3 regions of the Blautia hydrogenotrophica DSM 10507 genome follow, and region 3 is predicted to be linked to each of the others. Evidence: riboswitches for the same ligand, from Rfam matches in the RefSeq annotation. Region 3 holds a riboswitch; each other region holds the start of a gene.
What was found. A riboswitch is a leader RNA that binds a small molecule or an ion and turns the genes downstream of it on or off. The one in region 3 is predicted to bind ZMP and ZTP.
Positions count from the first base shown of each region.

Region 1: linked by a shared signal. The riboswitch ahead of BLHYD_RS14875 (formate--tetrahydrofolate ligase) and the one ahead of BLHYD_RS12155 (IMP cyclohydrolase) in region 3 are both predicted to bind ZMP and ZTP.
Region 2: linked by a shared signal. The riboswitch ahead of BLHYD_RS08920 (formate dehydrogenase accessory sulfurtransferase FdhD) and the one ahead of BLHYD_RS12155 (IMP cyclohydrolase) in region 3 are both predicted to bind ZMP and ZTP.

Region 1 is NZ_CP136423.1:3,094,873-3,100,142, reverse strand. Features, by position in the region: gene BLHYD_RS14885 (phosphoadenosine phosphosulfate reductase) at 356-1,687, shown strand; gene BLHYD_RS14880 (IbrB-like domain-containing protein) at 1,677-2,201, shown strand; gene BLHYD_RS14875 (formate--tetrahydrofolate ligase) at 2,286-3,971, opposite strand; ZMP/ZTP riboswitch at 4,162-4,244, opposite strand; gene BLHYD_RS14870 (DUF1700 domain-containing protein) at 4,844-5,270, shown strand, end outside.
Region 2 is NZ_CP136423.1:1,906,408-1,911,677, forward strand. Features, by position in the region: gene fdhF (formate dehydrogenase subunit alpha) at 1-2,079, opposite strand, end outside; gene BLHYD_RS08920 (formate dehydrogenase accessory sulfurtransferase FdhD) at 2,233-3,495, opposite strand; ZMP/ZTP riboswitch at 3,572-3,656, opposite strand; gene BLHYD_RS08925 (MOSC domain-containing protein) at 3,715-4,155, opposite strand; gene BLHYD_RS08930 (molybdopterin biosynthesis protein) at 4,167-5,270, opposite strand, start outside.
Region 3 is NZ_CP136423.1:2,538,983-2,544,252, forward strand. Features, by position in the region: gene BLHYD_RS12145 (YbjQ family protein) at 1-189, shown strand, start outside; gene BLHYD_RS12150 (phosphoribosylaminoimidazolecarboxamide formyltransferase) at 271-1,449, opposite strand; gene BLHYD_RS12155 (IMP cyclohydrolase) at 1,462-2,175, opposite strand; ZMP/ZTP riboswitch at 2,216-2,295, opposite strand; gene BLHYD_RS12160 (peptidoglycan recognition protein family protein) at 2,337-3,098, opposite strand; gene guaB (IMP dehydrogenase) at 3,213-4,667, opposite strand; gene BLHYD_RS12170 (DUF6106 family protein) at 4,734-5,240, opposite strand.

The DNA.
Region 1 (5,270 bases), 560 kb from region 3:
CCTATTTTTTGTTTACTAGGAAAATCTGTTGGATTTCCAGGAAAATTAAAAATCCTCTGGGTAGGATGTACACGCCGCAACATGGAAATTTTATCGTTTTTGCGCTATTGCGTCAAAGTGGAAGATGGAATTTTGCGTCCTGCCACAAGCGGAGAATCTTGCAAGCAGGATTCTTTTTTTGTAGAAAAATCTTGGCGCACAAAGTGAGGCACACCTTTAAGGTGAAAGAGATTGGGGAAGTGTTCGTGAATTTTGTCGTGTTTTGTTGAATTTCATGTCGGATTGTGCTAAATTAACCTTTAAATAGTACCTGGAAAATATTGGAAAATTCATCATGAATCATAGGGGGATTGCCATGGTAAGGGAATATTTAGAGCAAGATGTATTTGAAGCCCTCCAGAACCGCTTGAAATTTTTGTTTGAGGAATTTGATAATATATATGTCTCGTTTTCAGGAGGAAAGGATAGCGGTCTGTTATTGAATCTGGTTATGGACTATCGGAAAAAGTATTATCCAGAAAAAACACTGGGAGTGTTTCACCAAGACTTTGAGGCTCAGTATACGGTGACGACAGAGTATGTAGAGAGAACTTTTGAGCGCATCAAAGATGAAGTGGAGCCTTATTGGGTTTGTCTGCCGATGGCGACTAGAACGGCTTTGAGTAGTTATGAGATGTATTGGTATCCCTGGGACGACACCAAAAAGGATAGTTGGGTTCGCCAGATGCCTCAAAAGGAGTACGTGATTAATTTAGACAATAATCCGATGACTACTTATCACTATCGAATGCATCAGGAGGATTTGGCGAAGCAGTTTGGCAGATGGTATCAATTATCTCATGGAAAGAAAAAGACCGTCTGTTTGCTGGGAATCCGCGCGGATGAATCTCTTCAAAGATACAGTGGTTTTCTGAATAAGAAGTATGGGTATAAAGGAGAGTGCTGGATTAGCAAGCATTTCAAAAATGTCTGGTGTGCCTCGCCGCTGTATGACTGGTCTACTTATGATGTCTGGCATGCCAATTACCTGTTTGATTACGATTACAATGAGTTGTATGAGCTCTATTACAAAGCGGGGCTGAAGGTTTCTCAGATGCGGGTTGCTTCGCCGTTTAATGATTATTCCAAGGATGCCCTTAATTTGTATCGAGTCATAGACCCGGAGATTTGGGTTAAGCTGGTGGGAAGAGTGCAGGGAGCGAATTTCGCGTGTATCTACAGTAAGTCAAAAGCCATGGGATATCGTAATATTACTCTGCCAGAGGGGCATACTTGGAAATCTTACACCATGTTTTTGTTGGATACTTTACCGGTCAGACTCAGGAATAATTACGTAAAAAAATTTAATACCTCTATTAAATTTTGGCATACCACGGGCGGAGGGTTGGATGAAAATGTAATTCAGGAATTGGAAGAACATGGATACAATATCCGCAGGAATGGTGTTTCTAACTATACCAGAAGTAAGAAATCACGGGTGGTATTTGTGGGGAAAATTCCAGATGATACGGACGATATCAAGTCCAGCAAAGATATTCCCAGTTGGAAGAGAATGTGCTACTGCATTTTAAAAAACGATCATATCTGTAGATTTATGGGATTTGGTATGACGAGGCAGCAGCAAAAAAGAGTAGATATTATCCGGAGAAAGTATAAAAGTATCGAGGAGATTAATTATGGAGTTTAAAAGTCCTGCTTATAACGTCATTGCAGTTCCAGTGGAGAAAATAAAGGCAAATACTTATAATCCCAATGCGGTGGCTCCGCCGGAGATGAAGCTGTTGTACGAAAGCATTAAAGAAGATGGCTATACAATGCCAATTGTATGTTATTACGCAAAAGTAGAGGACCTGTACGTGATTGTGGATGGTTTTCATCGTTATCGAATCATCAAGGAACATCAGGATATCTATGAACGCGAGAAAGGAATGCTCCCGGTCTCTGTGATAGAGAAACCTTTAGATCAGAGGATGGCAAGTACGATTCGGCACAATCGTGCCAGAGGAAACCACGATGTAGATTTGATGAGTAATATTGTCAAGGAGCTACATGAGCTTGGACGGTCTGATGAGTGGATTTCTAAGCATCTTGGAATGGATAAGGATGAGATTTTGCGGCTGAAGCAGATCACAGGCTTGGCAGCTCTTTTCAAGGATGTGAAATTTGGAAAAGCTTGGGTTCCTGCGGACGAAGATACATAAAAAACTCCGCCAAAGAAGTTAATTCTTTGGCGGAATTATGGGAGATGTAAAACTCGATAAGTTTTACAAGGTTATGGCTAGGTTTTAGAACAATCCGCTGATCTTTCCAGTCTCGTCCACGTCGATTCTCTCAGCAGCCGGTACCTTTGGCAGACCAGGCATTGTCATGATCTCTCCGGTCAGGGCTACGATGAATCCTGCTCCAGCAGAGATCTTCAGGTTACGTACCGTCACCTCAAAGTCGGTCGGCGCTCCCAGTTTCGTCTGATCGTCTGTCAGGCTGTACTGTGTTTTTGCCACACAAATCGGGCAGTTTCCATAGCCCAGCGCTTCCAGTTCTTTTGCCTGCTTCTGAGCGTTTGCAGTCAGCACAACTCTCTTTCCTCCGTAGATCTTCTGTACGATCTGGTTCAGTTTGTCCTCAATGCTTCCTTCCAGCTCATAGGAGTAGGTGAAGTCGTTCGGCTCTTCTACCAGTCTGATGACTTCCTCTGCCAGTTTCACGCCGCCTTCGCCGCCTTTTGCCCATACCTCAGACAGCGCTACGTTTACGCCCAGCTCACGGCACTTGCTCTCTACCAGGTCTAACTCTGCCTTGGTATCGGTTGGGAATGCGTTGATCGCTACCACACACGGCAGTTTGTATACATTTTTAATGTTGCTTACGTGTTTCAGCAGGTTTGGAAGTCCTTTCTCCAGTGCTTCCAGGTTCTCGTTGTTCAGATCTGCCTTCGGTACTCCTCCGTTGTATTTCAGTGCACGTACAGTTGCCACGATTACCACTGCACTTGGCTTCAGTCCTGCCATACGGCACTTGATGTCCAGGAACTTCTCAGCACCTAAGTCTGCGCCGAATCCTGCCTCAGTGATCGCGTAATCGCCCAGTCTCAGTGCCATTTTTGTTGCGATGACAGAGTTACAGCCGTGTGCGATGTTTGCGAATGGTCCGCCGTGTACGATTGCCGGTACATGCTCCAGGGTCTGTACCAGGTTTGGCTTCAGGGCATCTTTTAACAGCGCGCACATTGCTCCCTGTGCGTTTAAGTCGCCTGCGGTTACCGGTTTCTGCTCGGAAGCTTTTCCGTAAGTATATCCTACAACGATTCTTGCCAGTCTATTTTTCAGGTCGTTGATATCGCTTGCCAGACACAGAACTGCCATGATCTCGGAGGCAACGGTGATGTCATAGCCGTCCTCACGTGGCATTCCGTTGGTCTTTCCGCCCAGGCCGTCTACCACGAAACGAAGCTGACGGTCGTTCATGTCCACACATCTTTTCCAGGTGATCTTTCTCGGGTCGATATTTAAAGCGTTGCCCTGATAGATATGGTTGTCGATCATAGCAGCCAGTAGGTTATTTGCAGCTCCGATGGCATGGAAGTCACCGGTAAAATGCAGGTTGATGTCCTCCATTGGAACAACCTGAGCGTATCCGCCGCCGGCAGCGCCGCCTTTTACGCCGAAGACCGGTCCTAAGGACGGCTCACGCAGAGCAACCATAACGTTCTTTCCTAATTTCTGAAGTCCGTCAGCCAGACCTACAGTCGTGGTGGTCTTTCCTTCTCCGGCCGGAGTCGGGTTGATAGCGGTTACCAGAACGAGTTTGCCGTCTTTGCCTTCGGTCTCTTTTAACAGATTATAGTCGATTTTTGCTTTGTACTTTCCGTACTGCTCCAGATATTTGTCATCGATCCCAGCCTTCTCAGCAATCTTAGTGATCGGTTCCATTGTGCACTCCTGTGCGATTTCGATGTCACTTTTGAATCCCATAATTATGATCTCCTTTCTGGATCCCCCATAATACCGACGCCTGTTAGATATGATGTGAAAGGTTTGTTGTGGACATACCTTCTGCATCGTTCGCATCCTCGCGGAGCGTTTATGTGATAGGAGGACTCTCGCGCATTGGCGTGAAAAGAGCTTTCCTATTGCATAAAAAAGGACAACATTCGAGAAGCTCAAATGTTGCCCAGACGGTCGGCGTTTCAGATTTCTAATTCCCCTGTGGTATTCCACAATTATCCGTCAGTAATTAGAAACCTCTTGGTTGATTGGAATCTTTTGATATTGTTTTTGATTCCTTAGTTGATGGTTATATATTAGCACTAATGCATATAAAAGTCAAGAATTTAGTCAAAAATTTATCAAAGTTTTAAGAAAAGTAACTGGATTAGAGTGATTTTTAATTAAAATTAAAAATACTATAATAGGAAATAAAATAAATTATTATCGTTAAACTTTTTTCCTTATTATATTGAAATATCAAAAAATAGAAAGGAACTAGGATTGTACAGATTAAAGTGCTATTACTATCTGCTACCTTCAGAACGGCCGTAACTATTCAGCCATAACAGCTTATATCGCCGCATATGCTGCTTATGGCTGAATAGTTACGTTTAATTGTATCAATTCAGCTTTTCGGCTTCACTGTCACAAATGCATGCACACAGACTGCAATTCTCTCAGTCTGGTGCTTGCAGTCCTCGGGATCCCGCTGCATATGCAGCGGGACAGTGTCAGGCTAAACGTTACGTTTAATTCTTAAGAAAGGATAAAATGCCTTGCAAAAACTTGTCGAGTTCTTGTATACTATTCCAAGATGAGGGAAACAAGCGATCAGGAGAAAAAGAGGAGACGTAACTATGACGAGAAAAGAGTTTTTAGAAAGTTTGGAGAGGCATTTGAGAGGCCAGCTTTCAGAAAATCAGCTTCGAGGTCATGTGGAGTACTATCGGGATTATATAGAAAAAGAGATTGCGTCCGGAAAGACGGAGGCGGAAGTCTTGGATATGCTTGGAGACCCATGGTTAATCGCCAAAACGCTGATTGATTCCGGGGCGTGGAGTTCTCAGGAAACAGGAGAATACGTTGTCCAGGAAGAAGACGGAGAATTTGTAAGAGAGAGCAAAAAGACTTTTAGAAAACTGGACCTTACCACATGGTATGGAAAGCTGATTGTAATTTTGGCGGCAGCACTGATTTTATTTGTGCTGATTACAATTATTGGCGCGTTGCTTCCCATACTGTTCTGTTTGGCAGTGGTGGGTGTCATTGTGAAGGCATTCCAGA
Region 2 (5,270 bases), 630 kb from region 3:
CTTACATTCCCCTTTTACACTGGCAGCTTTTCGTATTCTCTGTACACGACGTTCCGTATTTGTAAAAGTACCATCTTTTTCCGCAAAAGCCTTCGATGGCAGCACCACATCTGCATATTCCGTGGTCTCATTGGGGAAAATATCCTGTACCACGACAAAAGCCTTTTCCAGAGCATGTTTCACATGATTGGAATCTGGGTCAGAAACCATTGGATTTTCACCCATAATATACAGAAGTTTTACTTTGTCTTCCAGTATTGCCGGTATCGTCTCTGTCACCGTATATCCCTTATTCGGACTGAGCTTCACACCCCAAGCTTTCTCAAACTTCTCCTGTACCTCAGGATTAAATACTTTTTGGTACGCTGGGTAATCGGTTGGCAGTGCCCCCATGTCGCAAGCCCCCTGTACATTGTTCTGTCCACGCAGAGGATTCACGCCGCTGCCCTTCTTGCCAATGTTCCCGGTCACCAGCGCCAGATTGCTCAGACTGGATACATTGTCCGTTCCATTGACATGCTGGGTGATTCCCATCGCATAAGCAATATAGGATTTATGTGTGCTCGCGTAGAGCCTTGCCGCCTGAATAATCAGATCTTTATCGACCCCACAGATCTCTGCCGTCTTCTCCGGCGTGTATTTCTTTACAATCTCTCTCAGCTCTTCAATACCTTCGGTATATTTTTCTATATATTCCTTGTCTTCCAGTCCCTCTTCAAAAATCACATGCAGCATCCCGTTGCTCAAAGCCACGCTGCTTCCCGGATTGATTTGCAGATAGATATCCGCGATCTCAGCCAGAGGAATGCGTACTGGGTCTGCGACGATGATTTTCTTGCCCATACGGTGTGCCTGACGCACATACATTCCCATCACCGGATGGGTTTCTGTTGTGTTGGAACCAGTGATAAAAATCACATCCGCGTCTTTGATTTCCGCGATACAGTTGGTCATTGCTCCGCTTCCGAGGGTCGCCGCCAGCCCTGCAACCGTGGAACTGTGACAAAGACGTGCACAGTGATCGACGTTGTTCGTCCCCACCGCTGCCCGTATAAATTTCTGGAACAGATAGCTGTCCTCGTTTACTGTTCTGGCGGAGGAAAAACCGGCAATCGCATCCGGGCCAAATTCTTTCTTTATTTTCAGAATTTTCTCTGCCACAAAATCCAAGGCTTCTTCCCAGGAAACCCTCTCCAACTTCCCGTTTCTGCGAATCATCGGATATTTCAGTCGGTCTTCATGATTGATAAACTCATAGGCAAACTTACCTTTTACACAGAGAAGTCCTTGATTGGAAGGGCCATTGGCCGGCTTCGCGTCCACAATCACTCCATCCTTGACAGAAAAATCAATCTGGCATCCGACACCACAGTATGCACAGGTCGTCCGGACTTTTTGTGTCTCCCACTCCCGGAATTCGTGGAGGGATTTCGGCATCAGCGCCCCCACAGGACAGACAGACACACAGTTGCCGCAGGAGACACAGGCTGTCTCTGCCATGGTGTCTCCCCCATTGGGAACCACATAGGCTACAGCTCCTCTTTGAGCCATTGCCAGCGCATTGATTCCCACCAGCTCCCTACAGGTTCTCACACATTTTCCGCAGCGGATACACTTATCCATCTCCTGGTAATAAAAACGGTTGGAAGTATCTTTCTCCCGGTGTTCGTAAGGCACCACATACTGGGCTTCCTTCACCCCGTACATTTCGCAGTACTTTTGCAACTTACAGGCGCCCAGCTTCCTACAGTTCATACAGTCCAAGGGATGAGTGGCAATCATCCGGTTTAAAATCCCGATGCGGGCTTTCTTAACCTCTTCTGACTCTGTCCAGACCACCATTCCCTCCCGAGCCTCCGTGTTGCAGGCAGTCAAGAGGCTGACCTCCCCTTCCACCTCGCAGGAACATATTTTGCAGTCCCCGTACTCACTGCAATTGCTACAGTGTTTTGCCGGCATTCTTTCCAAATCGTCAAAACAAAATGTGGGGATGAACACCCCTATTTTCTTAGCAGCCTGTAGAATCGTACTGCCTTCTTCCACTTCGACAGCTCTGTCGTTGATTTTTAGTGTTATCATACCCTTCCTCCTTATCCAAATCAAACATCGGACATGTCTGACTTTTCTCATTTTTAAAAATGATTATCCCATACTCAATTATATATTATATAATTCTTTGAAAAAAATCAATTTTTATATTATTTGTTATTTCAATATCCAAATAATTCCAAATTATTTTTCACTTATCTTCACATGACCCATATGATAAATATTTCCTGTCTCTTTTCTGATAAATCCCAACAGTGTAATGTCCTCTTTTTTGGCAAGAGCCACTGCACTGCCAGTCACCGCAGCCCTGGACAATACCACCGAAAACCCAGCCTGAATTGCTTTTTGAAGATAGTCCTGCGATATCCGCCCGCTACTGAACACCGCACATTTTGGGATCGGTATTTCATATTTCAGCGCATAGCCAATGACCTTGTCCAAAGCGTTATGCCTGCCAATATCCTCCATAGAGCAAAGCACCCTACCTTCCATCATGAGCACACAACTGTGAGCGCATCCAGTATCTGAAAAAAGAGTTCCCGGATTTTCAAACATTTCCTTGGCAGCCTGGAAAATTTTTTTCAGGCTTATACTTTCCACTGGGTCCGCATGTACAGGCTTGATTTCTCCTGCTAAGTCTCCCAACAAAAATCTTCTTCCCAGGGATAATTCCTCCATATGTGTCGGTGTGCACGAAATGGAAATCTCTCTTCCATCTTTCAGTCTGAGGCCGTATTGGTATTCCAGCGCCACGTCATCCTCTTTTTCTTGAAATTGATTCCCTGTAATTTTTAAAATCTGTACTCTTTCTTTTTCCATCTTCCCTCCTCGTCCTTCTGTCGTCCCATCTGGCCGGCTCTCTAACAGTCTTTTATAGAGCTCCGGAGTATTTACATTCAGAATCTGATCTTCCGGGATATCCCTCAAAAAGCACTCATATCCCCATCGGTCCAGTACCCGGAATACCGGAAGCGCACGTTCCTTTATCATCTCTTCTATCGTCTCTGCCATAGCCACCGGATAAACACCGATCAGCGGTTCCTTACGCACACCATGCTCCCACAGCAGCGGAATCTCCCTCCCCCTCGTCAATCCCCTTCGGTGTCTCTCATGATACACCAAAAGCTCCTCTAAAATTTCTGGCGAAAGCCTCGGCACATCCACTGGAAGCACCAGACAAAAAGGCGTCTCCATCTCTTTCATACAGGCATGGAGTCCTCCGAGCGGCCCGCGGTCCGGATACCGGTCCCATACAACCTCCCCGACGTCCCCCTCAAGCTCAAATCCCGACACAAAAATCCGGTCAATCCCAACTTCTTTTGCCTTGTCGATAATCAGCTCCGCGAAGGTCTTTCCGCCATACAAAAGCCGCGCCTTATCTTTTCCCATTCTCAGACTCTTCCCGCCTGCCAAAAGCAGGAGGGAATAGACGTCCTTTCTGTCCATTACTTTTCTCCTCTATTTTTTCTGTGACAAGATTTATATGATTATATCAAAAAAGGCAACATTCACCCTCTTAAGTAAATGTTGCCCAGACGGTCGGCATGCCACAGAGACAGACTCCCACGTGGTTCTCCACATTAAATCCGTCAGTCGTCAGCTCTGTTTTTTGTTAATTTAGCATACCACTTCCCGGTTTTTTTGTCAATATTTTGTGAACTTTTCCTATTTCTGTCCAGTATTGATCTTGACATCATCTCCTGTCCGCAGCCATCCGCCCCTGGCGACCTTGGCGAACACTGCCTGTCTTCGCAAAGAACAGTCCTGCCCTGACTTCGCTAGTTCACACAGTTCAGGATAACATTTTTTAAAAACTTCGGTAATCTGCAAAACCACCTCTCCCATCCTCAGAAAAGTACCCGGGGAAGTCTTTGAAAAGTCAATCCCTTCCACCTGTACGTTTTCTTTGAACTTTTTCAGACAGAAGCCTTCCTCCTGAAAATCTCTGACTTCTACTGGGAGAATGGAAATCTGTCTTTGAAGGTCGCTCCCGTGCCAGTCGCCTTTGATACCGTCTTCCACGGTCAGCTCACAGGCATCACAGGAGATCGGCGCTGCACCCTTTTTCTCATAGATAAAGATTTTCGATATTTTTCCTAGCCCCATAGAATACCTCCTCACTTCATTGACCGGCTGTCTATCCTCACGATTTGTCCCGCCTCTTCCCAGGAATAACCTCCCAGTTCCCTTAATTTTTCATGGAACCTTTCAGATTTTAAAATTTGAAGGAAGCATTTCACCAGCGGAAGCTCTAAGTCTTCTTGATAGAGAGCAAAATCATAGGATTCGTCTCCCACCGGCAAGAAATCCAGCCCCATGGCCTTCGCCGCTGAAAACACTCCCATTCCCGCATCTGCTCCCCCTGAGGCAACCTGAGCAGCTACAGCCATATGCGTCGTGGCTTCACAGTCATACCCGGAAATCTCCTCCGGCGAAATCTGTTCTTTTTTTAGCAGATAATCTAATAAAATCCTTGTCCCTGCTCCCCTCTGCCGATTTACATAGCGGCATCTTTTTAAATCCTCAATCCCGCAAATACCCATGGGGTTGCCTTTTTTCACCATCAATCCCTGCACCCGGCCGACTCCTCGAATCAGAGCCATTGGCTCCTTAAAAATTCGCTTCAGATAACTTTGATTGTAGACGCCGGTGTCTTCATCCAGAAGATGTACCGGCGCGATATGAGCCTCTCTCCTTTTCAGAGCCATCAGTCCGCCCATGCTTCCCACATGCGTGCTAGACAAGTACATCCCTCTGCTGACCTCCGGCATCAAATCCGCCATCACATCCAAAATCAGATCATGACTGCCTATCACCACCAAAGTATTTTCTATTTCCTGAATATCCCGGTAAAGCTCCACGCTCACCGTCTCTGATGCCTCCACACCTTCGCTGTTTTGGGGAATCACGCAGAAGCCGTCTGCACGCACCATAGACATGGCTGCTCCGGCCCCCCTAGCCAGCGGTGCCGCCACCAGCTTCTCTCCCACCTTGCCGACTTTCACCCGGATATACTCTCTGTGTTTGAGACTGGAGACAAGCCTTTTGGAAATTACTGCGTCTACAACAGGATTTTTTCTGCATGTAAAATCTCCCAGCATCGAAAGTACTGGTATCACGAAATTTTCAAATCCAATATAGGCACTCACCGGATATCCCGGCAGGCCAATCACTGGACAGTCATCCACGACAGCCAGAATGACTGGTTTTCCAGGCTTGAT
Region 3 (5,270 bases):
GAGCTCACCTCTTATTGCGAGATGATGGAGAAGGCCCGCGTGATCGCCACAGACCGCCTGATCGCCTGTGCCGAAAAAATGGGAGCGGACGCGGTGATCGGAGTATCCTACACCACAAATTCTATCGCTTCCTCTGCTGCCGAGATTCTCGCCTACGGAACTGCGATTCGTTTTACTGACGGTAAATAAGAAAATTGAAGCAGTATTTTTTACAGCAAATTGCCGGAAACCCACAACGGGTACCCGGCAATTTGTTTTTTTATTATTCTTTTAGTGGTGAAACAAGCGGATGCCCGTAAACGCCATAGCCATTCCATATTTATCGCAGGTCTCAATGACCAAATCATCTCTAACCGAACCTCCTGGCTGCGCAATATACTGAACACCGCTCTTATGCGCCCGTTCGATGTTATCGCTGAATGGAAAGAACGCATCTGAACCCAAAGTCACGCCAGTCATCTTATCCAGCCACTGCCGCTTTTCCTCTCTCGTAAACACTTCTGGCTTCTCTGTGAATACCTTCTCCCACGCACCATCGGCCAGGACATCCATGTACTCTTCTCCAATATACACATCAATCGCATTGTCCCTCTCTGCACGTTTGATATCGTCCTTAAAAGGAAGATTCATAACCTTAGGACTCTGACGAAGGAACCAGTTATCCGCCTTCTGGCCCGCCAGACGGGTACAGTGTACTCTAGACTGCTGGCCAGCGCCGATTCCAATTGCCTGACCATCTTTCACAAAACACACGGAATTGGACTGTGTATATTTTAGAGTAATCAGCGAGATTTTCAGATCTCTCTTAGCCTCCTCACTCAGCTCCTTCTTCGCTGTCACTACATTGGACAACAGTTCATCGTCAATGGGCAGCTCCTGTCTTCCCTGCTCAAAAGTCACCCCGAATACTTCCTTGTGTTCCAGTGGAGCTGGCACATAGTCCGCGTCAATCTGAATCACGTTATAATTGCCTTTTTTCTTCTGGGAAAGTATCTCCAAGGCCTCCTGGGTATAACCCGGCGCGATCACTCCATCGCTGACCTCCCGTTTAATCAGCATCGCCGTGTCCTTATCGCACTCATCAGAAAGAGCGATAAAGTCCCCGAAAGACGACATTCGGTCTGCCCCTCTTGCCCTCGCATAAGCGCAGGCCAGTGAAGACAGTTCTCCTAAATCATCCACCCAGTAAATCTTGGCCAGTGTCTCAGAAAGGGGAAGCCCAATGGCTGCTCCTGCTGGGGACACATGTTTGAAGGAGGTTGCCGCCGGAAAACCCGTAGCTTTTTTCAATTCCCTCACCAGCTGCCATCCATTAAAGGCATCCAAAAAATTAATATATCCAGGTTTTCCATAGAGCACCTTGATCGGCAGTTCACTGCCATCGGCCATATAGATTCTGGAAGGCTTCTGATTCGGATTACATCCATATTTTAATGCCAGTTCTTTCATCTTTGTCCCTCCTCACTGATTCTTATTCACAATTTTCGTCTCATATTTGCCTGTCTCGATATCGATATAGCGTACGAACAGGGAAACCTTATTGTCTTCGTTCAGGTTTTCCCATATCAACTCCGTAAACGCCTCCATATCATCTGGAATCTCCACCAGCTTAGGTTCGCCCTCAAAACTCAAAAGAGGATTTCCATCACACTTGTAGGTATGGATAAAACGCCCTTCTCCAGCCACACAGTTCTCATAGGCAAAAGTAAAACGGTCACAGGCCTGGGGATTTCCGTTGTTGCTCTTTAAGATTGACAGAGCGTAGCTGTATTTTCCGTTCTCTACATGCATCACCCCTGAGATTCTCGGCGTGTAATTCGGTGCATCGGGCTCAAATTCACGGCTGCGCAGAGATTGCTCAAATGTCATCTGGCGGTCCATCCCCTCATAGATAGTATCCGTCTGATCGCCGTTGGTGACAATCGTCTTGTTGCCCAAAACTCGGACCGGAGCGTAGATAATCAAGCTAGGATCGGTAAGCTTCGAGGGGTCATATGCCTGTGTGCGAATTCCCTCTCCCTCCTCCACAAAAACTCGGTTCCGGCTGTTCTCACTTCTACCCATAATAAAATAGGCAGCCACTGCCTTAGTTCCATCTTTGGAACGCCCCAGGATAATTCCACGTCCTGGATAAGAGTTGCTTTTTAGCTCTTTAGCCAACGATAGCATTTCCATAATGGTCTCCTTTCTACACAAAAACCGCCTGGGTATACCAAACGGTTGCCCAGGCGGTCGACATTCTACTTCACTGCACTCCCTGTAGTTTTCCTACTTCCGCCAGTCATGCAGTTATGATTATACTACAATATATTTCTCCATTTGACAAGCCCTAAATATTACTCCAACTCTTTTCTCTTGGCCTCCATCTCTGCTGAAATATCTTTTTTTAACTGTTCCCAAGCTTCTGGATGTTCCACATAATACTTCGGACAGTTTTTTCCCGTCACATCATAGTGGCGAATCACATGATCTATATCCAGCCCAAAACGATTACACAGATAAGCTGTCAATTCCACCAAAGACTGATACGTGGCTTCATTAAATTTTCCCGTCTCATCTAAATGACAGCACTCAATAGAAAGAGTATCCACATTTCTGGAATTGGTCGCATAGGAAATCTCGTTCGTAGGAATACACTGTACAATTTCCCCCTCCAAGCCTACGACAAAGTGACTACTCACCTCGTTAGAATGATTGTCTTTCAGCCCTTCAAAGTAATCTCTGTTATTCTTAGCTGTAGAGCCTGGATTCGCAGTGTAGTGAATCGCCACATACTTCACCTCTTCTAGAGGCGTTCCCGGCCTGGAATATGGATTCACAGTCAACAGCTCCACATCCAGCGGAGGAGCCCCTCTCAGAGGGTCTTCCATGTCCAGATAGGCTCTAGCCGTCTTCTCAGCCTGTAGAGATTTTAATACCAGACGCCCTCCTGTGAAAAGAAGCAAAAGCAGTACTAGACACCCCACTGCCAGCCATATGTAGTTTTCTTTTCTCTTTTGTTTTTTTCTCTGCGGTCTCCTCTGCCTATAGCCTTTGGGGACCGAAGCAGTTCTTCTGGCAGAATTTCTGCTGCCAGTCGCTCTTCTCTGTCTCGTCATAGGTATCCTCGCCTCTTTGCCCTGAAATCCTGTCCCCTTCGTCTTAAGCGGCTGAACGCAAAGCGGGCTGTCCCACAATTACTGTGTAACAGCCCATTTTCATTTCAAAGCAAATTACTCTTCAATGCTGTAATTCGGAGCTTCCTTTGTGATATGAATATCGTGAGGATGTGACTCCTTCAAGGACGCGGAGGAAATTTTTACAAATTTTCCGGTAGTCTTTAATTTCTCGATATTCTCTGCTCCACAATATCCCATACCTGAGCGCAGACCACCCATCAACTGATATACCGTGTCTTCCACGTGGCCTTTATATGCCACACGGCCTTCCACGCCTTCTGGTACCAGCTTCTTTGCGTCTTCCTGGAAATAGCGGTCTTTGCTGCCATTCTCCATCGCAGAGATGGAACCCATTCCACGGTATACCTTATACTTCCTTCCCTGATACAATTCAAAAGTTCCTGGGCTCTCATCACAACCTGCGAAAATACTTCCCATCATGCAGACATTTGCGCCTGCCGCAATCGCCTTCGTAATATCCCCGGAATACTTGATTCCGCCGTCTGCGATAACCGGAATTCCATACTCCTTCGCCACCTCATAGCAGTCCATAACTGCTGTGATCTGCGGCACACCAATTCCAGCAACCACACGTGTAGTACAGATAGAACCAGGACCAATTCCCACTTTTACCGCGTCCACACCTGCCTCGATCAGAGCTTTCGTCGCCTCTCCGGTCGCCACATTTCCCGCAATCAGTTGAAGTTCCGGATAAGCGGCCTTGATCTCACGAACGGCACGCAGAATGTTCTCAGAATGTCCATGGGCAGAGTCTACAACGATCACATCCACATTCACCTTTGCCAGAGCCTCCACACGTGCCAGTACGTTCGAAGTAATTCCGACAGCTGCCCCACAGAGCAGACGTCCTTGCGCATCTTTTGCTGAAAGTGGATATTTAATCTGTTTTTCAATATCCTTAATTGTAATTAAGCCTTTTAAGTTATATTCATCATCAACAATGGGTAGTTTCTCTTTCCTGGCCTTTGCCAGTATCTTCTTCGCTTCTTCTAGAGTGATGCCTTCTTTTGCCGTAATCAGTCCCTCTGAGGTCATCGACTCTTTAATTTTCTTTGAGAAATCCTCCTCAAATTTCAAATCACGGTTGGTAATGATTCCCACTAGTTTTTTGCCTTCCGTAATCGGAACTCCTGAAATACGGAATTTTGCCATAAGGTCATTGGCATCTTTCAATGTGTGCTCGGGTGACAAGAAAAATGGATCTGTAATTACACCATTCTCAGAACGTTTTACCTTGTCCACTTCGTCTGCCTGCGCTTCGATGGACATATTCTTGTGTATGATTCCGATACCACCCTGCCTTGCCATTGCAATCGCCATGCGGTGTTCGGTCACAGTGTCCATTCCTGCGCTCATCATAGGAATGTTCAATTTTACCTTTTTCGTCAAATAAGTGGAAACGTCTACCTGATTTGGTATTACTTTTGAGTATGCAGGAACTAACAATACGTCATCAAAAGTAATCCCTTCCCCGATGATAGTGCCCATTGTTTTTCCTCCCTTTTCTTCATCTTAATGTTTTGTTCCCTAGTGTAACAAATATCCCCCCTGGTGTCAATCCAAAAAAACTTTGGACGGAGCACTTTTTTTCATCATCTGAAGCATAGTTTCATCCGGCTCTAAGATCACTTTACAGGTCTGCTGGTCCAGCTTCACAATCATCGCATACCTGTTTCTTTCAGAATTTCCTGATGAATAGTCCAGCACCTTCAGCTTGCCATTGTGATTGTAATAGTCCAAACGATGAGAACGAATGGGGGCCATGATGTCCACATGATTCATTTCCAGAGTCTTTGCCTTTTTGCGCTTGCTCTTTGCCATAATTACATCCACGTCCAACTCCCCATTCACATAGAGATATTCATATTCTATGTCTGTCTTGGGAAAGACAAAAAAGTACACCAGAACCCCTGCCACCACCGCAAATACCATAAACAGAGGCGACACCAGGACGACAAACAGCGCCAGTATCACCACAGCTGCAATGGAGCCTGCTTTTAACAAGGTATCCTTTCCGGTTTTTTCTTTCTTAACCAGACATTCCGCATATAAATCGCCCATCTTTTTTCCTCCAAATTTCCAAACTTTTAT